DNA from 2 places in the Alteromonas sp. S005 genome. Region 1 is predicted to be linked to the other one. Evidence: riboswitches for the same ligand, from Rfam matches in the RefSeq annotation. Region 1 holds a riboswitch; the other holds the start of a gene.
What was found. A riboswitch is a leader RNA that binds a small molecule or an ion and turns the genes downstream of it on or off. The one in region 1 is predicted to bind thiamine pyrophosphate.

Region 1 (3,198 bases):
TAAGATCAGGCGTTAGCAATGGGCCTTTTACACCCACCTCATAGTTCCAGTTGTATTCTTCGTCGAAGAAACGCTGACTATCGTTCACTCGGCTGTCCGGGTTAAAGCCAGCGCCTTTAAAACCGCGCGAAATGCTGCCGTAGTAGAAGTGATCGCCTTGGGTGTATTGAAGCGCTACTTTTCCGCCAACCATGGTGGTGTCAAACGCGCGTGTAAGTTGGTTGTTATCGGCGTAGTCGAAGTCATAGTTTTCTACTCTCAACCCAGCTACAAGCACTAAGTTGTCCTTCAAACGGCTTTCAGTCTGAGCATAGATAGCGGTAGTCGTTGGGGTATATTCACTGGCAAAGTCACTATCAAGGTATGTGTACTGACGAAGTAACTTTTCTTCTGTGTTTTTATAAAATATGCCTAAGGTCCAATCTGTCATACCGTCGAAAAGCGCAGCACTGTCAGACGACACGAAACGCACCTCACCGGTTTGCGTTTCAACATCGCGGTAGTAAGCATCAAAAGATGTGTAACCCCAAGGGTGAAAACCCGTGAATGTCCAGTCTTCATCATATCCATAAGCAATGTTATGAGAGGCATGAGTGGCAATAAGTATGAAGTCCCCTGCGGCTGTACTCGTTGTTGAGCGTGCGCTTACTGCGTGAGTTTGATGCTCGTCAAAACCCGGCTCGTCAGACAGTGTTTTGTTGTCGTTATCAAGGGAAAATGCATCGTAGCCGTTGTCAATATCATACCAGCGGTAGGTAAGAGCAAGTGTGGTTCGTTCATCCACGCTGCCTTCAACAGCAAATCGCAAAGCAGTTTCGTCAATATTATTGGTATCGTTTCTATCTAGGAATGTATTCTCTACAAAGCCATCGCTACGGTTATGCACTAACGCTACGCGATAACCCCAGTCGGAATTGATATCGTTACCCGTTGCTCCCTCGATGCGGTAACTGTCTTTGTTACCAATGCGGGCTTCTACATAGTCTGGCGCGTCGCTACCCACGTTATTGCTGGATAATTTAACCGCCCCAGCCAGTGCACCTGTACCGTAAAGCGTAGCCTGAGGTCCGCGATAAACTTCTAATTGTTTCGTGTCAAAAATGATACCTGCTGCAGCAAGGCCTGAAAAATCAAATTCATCGACAATAAAGCTCACCGAAGGGTTGATGGGTTCAGCAAACTGGCTACGCTCACCAATACCACGAATTTGCACGAAGCGGCCACGAGACGCACCCGCCGCAAAATTAACATTTGGAATACTGTTTAACACACTGTCGATATGACTCGGCTGTCTGCTGCGAAGGCGCTCTTGGTCTAAAATAGTTGCGCTAGCACTTAGCTGGTCAAGTGTTGTTTGTCGAAAGTCACCAGATACAACAACCCGTTCAATGTCAGAAGGCGTGTTTTTTGACGTGTCGTTCACTGCAGATTCTTGTGCATAGGCAGCAACAGAACTTGCTAACAATGATAGTGTGAAAAGTGTTTTATACATGGGATCTCTTGTTCTTATTGAAGAAAAAAGATCCGGGTCTAACGGCAGGTGATAAGGCTATGCTGTGAACCATCCCTACGCCGGTATTATCCGGATCAGGTTTAAGGGTTCCCACAAGTGTGGATCTCAGACCGATAACGGACACCCCTTGGTATAGTGTTGAGCCACTCAAATAGTAGCCTCAACGTCTGCGACGGAGTCTACCAGTTCGATACACGCCGTCAAGCAGATAAGACATCAAGCTAAGGTTACAATATTTATAAGATATAAGGTATTGAAAGCCCGAGGCTATTCAGCGTCAATATTCATATTAAGACGACGTACTTCATCGTCAGTCTGTGCTTTTAACCCTTCTAGCGTTTTGCCGTGTGCTGTTGGTTGGCGAGTTTCCGGGTCAACCTTTACGAAAACGATGTCATCTGCAAAGCAGATAGTTTTTTTAGTAGCCTTGTTTCTCACCAAACAGCTTACAGTAATCGAAGTGCGGCCTACCGCCTTGGTTTCCAATCCAAACTCTACTATGTCACCCTGCATCGCAGGTGATTCAAAGCTAATTTCACCAATATGCTTAGTCACCAAACAATTGGTCTCTAACTGGCAAATTGCCCAAATGGCAGCCTCTTCGTCTATCCATTCTAACGCGCGGCCACCGAACAAAGAATTGGCGTAATTAAGATCATTTGGCATAACTAAACGCCGAGAAAGAAAGCGCATTCGAATTCCTCACAATAAATCGCTAATATAGCGTTAGATTATACCTAAAAAGTTGATTCATGGCGCTAACTCAATTACGCGAATGGCTTCTTGCCCCCTACAGTAAAAATAGCTGCGAAAATGGCTCACGTGTTACTACTCTACTTCACCGAAGAATGTTGGTTATTTCAGGCAGTAATAGCTTTTGTGAAGCTACTTTATCCAACCTTCGAAACTTAACCGATGAGGTGTCATCCTTAAGTATTTCGAACCTCACTGGCAACGCTTTAAAAGGAAAGATGCGAAAGCAAGTGCTTGGCGTCGAGTGTGACATTGCCATATTGGATTGCCGCGACGCTTTTAAGCCTGGTGACATTATGGCAGTAGCGGGTATTGTTAAGCGTAGTGGCTGCTTAATACTTATTTGCCCAAAATCTGACGAGTGGGTCGAGAATATATCGGTGCCGTTCTTATCAGAAGGGTTTACGCTTAACCATAGTCGATACCGTTCTCGCTTTATTAAGAACTTGCGTGAAAACCCATACGTGGGTTTTCATACTGAAATAGAAACTGTTCTTCCCGATATTTCTAGTTACTGTGTAAAACAAGAATCCATTCACAACGAGCATACACATGCCCGATTTCGCTCTAAAGAGCAAGAGCACGCGTACTATCAATTGCATCAGGCATATATGCTTAATTGCCTTAACGCGCTAATCACAGCGCCAAGAGGTAGGGGTAAATCATCCCTCTTAGGCCTGTTTATTGATAGCGTTATCAAAGAAGGTAAGAACGTTCTGCTTACCAGCGAGCGTAGTGAAAATGTAACTCATGTTTTATCCCGCTTTACAGAATCTGAAGAAGCAGACAAGCTGAACGTCAAAATGTATATGTCGCAAGTAGCAAGTTTGGAAACTCGGCGAGCGAAACAACAAACCGCGCCTAAAGGCTTAGTTAAGTGGGTTCCGCCCGATAGTGAGTTGCTTTTTGACATAGAAAATACGAAATATGAC
Region 2 (3,198 bases), on a different contig from region 1:
TTAAATCGGCAAGCGTGATGGCGTCGCGGGTTATACCCGCGCCACCACTTGAGTCAACGCCGCCTATGCACCATACCGCCGGCAGCCTTATGCTAGGTGGCTCTAGTACGGGTTTAGTAAGGTGGCGGTTTGTCATGGCAACTCTACCTTGCTATCTACTGTGTGATAAAGCTGAGCACCCGACTGATTAAATGCATCAGCCATGTCTTTCATGCCTTTTTCTTTCTCAAGCTCTTGGGTTTCTGCTTGTTTAGCGACATCACGTACTTCTTGAGAAATTTTCATGCTGCAAAATTTAGGGCCGCACATAGAACAAAAGTGCGCAACTTTGCCAGAGGCCTGCGGCAAGGTTTCATCGTGATAAGCGCGAGCAGTGTGGGGGTCTAATGCAAGGTTAAACTGATCTTCCCATCTAAACTCGAAGCGCGCTTTCGACATAGCGTTGTCGCGTATTTGCGCGCCGGGGTGACCTTTCGCTAAGTCGGCAGCGTGAGCCGCTATTTTGTAGGTAATAAGCCCCTGCTTAACGTCTTCTTTGTTAGGTAAACCTAAATGTTCTTTTGGGGTTACGTAGCACAGCATTGCGCAGCCATACCAACCAATCATGGCGGCGCCAATACCTGAGGTGAAGTGATCGTAGCCAGGAGCGATATCGGTGGTGAGGGGGCCAAGGGTATAAAACGGCGCTTCGTGACAGTGCTTAAGCTGCTCTTCCATGTTTGCTTTAATCATGTGCATTGGTACGTGCCCTGGGCCTTCAATCATTACCTGAACATCGTATTCCCAGGCTATTTTGGTCAGCTCACCCAAGGTACGTAATTCAGAGAACTGCGCATCATCGTTGGCATCGGCAACGCTTCCAGGGCGCAAGCCATCACCTAGCGACAGCGCTACATCGTACTTAGCGCAAATTTCGCAGATTTCGTGGAAATGTTCGTACAAAAAGCTTTGCTGGTGATGGCTTAAGCACCACTTCGCCATGATTGAACCGCCGCGCGAGACAATGCCAGTAACCCGTTTTGCGGTAAGGTGCACGTACTCTAACAGTACGCCTGCGTGAATGGTGAAGTAATCCACTCCTTGCTCGGCTTGTTCGATGAGCGTGTCTTTAAACATCTCCCAGGTTAAGTCTTCGGCTATGCCGTTTACTTTTTCTAGCGCTTGATAAATAGGTACGGTGCCAAGAGGTACCGGGCTATTTCGCAGCAGCCATTCGCGGGTTTCGTGAATATTTCTGCCGGTAGAAAGGTCCATGATGGTATCTGCGCCCCAGCGCGTTGACCAAACAAGCTTTTCTACCTCTTCTTCGATAGACGAGGTTACCGCCGAATTCCCAATGTTGGCGTTAATTTTCACCAAGAAATTGCGGCCGATAATCATTGGCTCTAGTTCGGGGTGATTAATGTTACACGGAATAATGGCGCGGCCTGCGGCAACTTCCTGGCGTACAAACTCAGGCGTAATGGTATCGGGCAAATTCGCGCCGAAGTGCTCGCCCTTGTGTTGCTGCGTTAGCTCGGCGTCTTTAATGGCTTGGCGGCCCATGTTTTCACGTATGGCAATGTATTCCATTTCAGGGGTAATAATGCCCTGCCTTGCGTAGTGAAGCTGGGTGACGTTCTTACCTGCCTTCGCTTTTAACGGTTTGCGGCTGCGGATAAAGCGGAAATCTTCGGTAAAAATGTCGTTTTCACGCTCTTTCGCAAAGCTTGATGATACACCTGCTAGTTCGATGGTATCGCTGCGCTCTTCAATCCACTTTTGGCGAAGTGGGCTTAAACCTTTGTGCACATCTATGTTTTCTTGCGGGTCGCCGTAGGGTCCAGAGGTATCGTACACCGGAATTGGTGGGTTAGGCTCTAGAATGGGGCTTTCTTCGGTGCCACCGACTAGGCTGTCGTGCTGGTGGATAAGGCGCATGGTAACGCGGATATCGTCGCGGCTGCCACACTCGTAGTGGCGAGTTGAATTGGGATAAGCTTCGCCCGCTAGTTCATTTATGAATTGCTGAGCTTGTTGGCGTTGTTCGCGTCTGTTCGACATAGCATTTTACCTTGTAAGTATAGGTTCTAAAAATGCTTGTCAGGAGTGAAGGAGAATACAAAGTGTAAGTGCAGAAGGGGCTAGACCTTTTACGTTAGCGGGCTATTCAGATTAGGCTACGAAAATTACACGCTTAACCTGTGTTGATGTTCATTGGGTAACCCACTTAAACAACTGACTATGAGTGACTCAAAGTGTCGTAAAGCGTGGTGTGTTTAGCATCAACAGCTAAATAACTTCGCTTCACAATGCCAAGCTAGTGCTTGGTATTGCACACATTGCATTTTCTTGTTCCCTTCGCAGGTATTAGCCTGATCAGGTTCTACGGATCCCACTTTCGTGGTCTCAGCTTACTGGATTACCAGTGAAGCACTCCGACAAGTTGTTACTTTGATTCGTGTTAATTACACAACACAAATCAACAATTCCTTTTTACTATATCGTCAATGCCGAAAAGATTACAAGTGCTGAAGAGTAGGGAAATGCTAAAAGTCGCACTATGGGCGAAGCAAAATCATGTGTAATAAATCGCACATATCTTTAACGTCACCTTCGAAGTCGGTTGTTAGCGACATGGCGGTAATCGAATAGCCTTCTACAAAGGGTATGAATAACGCCACCGCTTTTGAGGCGTTGTCTGGTGTTGCAGCTACAGGGCTGAAAATAGCATTAAGCACCTGTGCAGATGATTGGTAATAGGCCTTTAAATACTGTTCAATGGCAGCATTTCTAGTGGAAATTGCCCAATATTCGCGAAATATACGACACATTTCTGACAATTCAAGTCCGTGGCATAAAAACGCTTTTACTAAGGATGTAAGGTCTTCATGTAGGGTAGCTTCAGACGTAAGTTTGGGCATTTCGCGCATTTCAGACAGGCACGATTGAAAGTAACGGTCGGCAAGAGTAACAAGCAAGTTATCTTTGTTTTTGAAGTAATACTGCACGTTGCTTAATGTCATATTTGCACCAGCAGCAACTTGCCTCATGGTTACACCATAGTCACCCTCATTTTTTAGCAAAGTTAATGCGACGTCTAATATTTTCTGTGATTTTTCGCTTTTTTTCATGCTGCCTTTGCTTATCAATTTTTTCTTCACTTTGAGTAATTTACCTAAAGCGCGGTGATTTTTCCAAAATAACGGCTTGATATTT

Region 2: it holds a riboswitch for thiamine pyrophosphate, as region 1 does, so the genes downstream of both, thiC (phosphomethylpyrimidine synthase ThiC) here and V7R55_RS04210 (TonB-dependent receptor) in region 1, are expected to answer to the same signal.

What each region holds. Positions count from the first base shown of each region.
Region 1 is NZ_JAZETN010000002.1:370,042-373,239, reverse strand. It holds gene V7R55_RS04210 (TonB-dependent receptor) at 1-1,492, opposite strand, end outside; TPP riboswitch at 1,548-1,651, opposite strand; gene V7R55_RS04205 (acyl-CoA thioesterase) at 1,781-2,206, opposite strand; gene V7R55_RS04200 (GNAT family N-acetyltransferase) at 2,266-3,198, shown strand, end outside.
Region 2 is NZ_JAZETN010000004.1:203,651-206,848, reverse strand. It holds gene thiE (thiamine phosphate synthase) at 1-136, opposite strand, end outside; gene thiC (phosphomethylpyrimidine synthase ThiC) at 133-2,043, opposite strand; TPP riboswitch at 2,319-2,430, opposite strand; gene V7R55_RS07600 (TetR/AcrR family transcriptional regulator) at 2,541-3,113, opposite strand.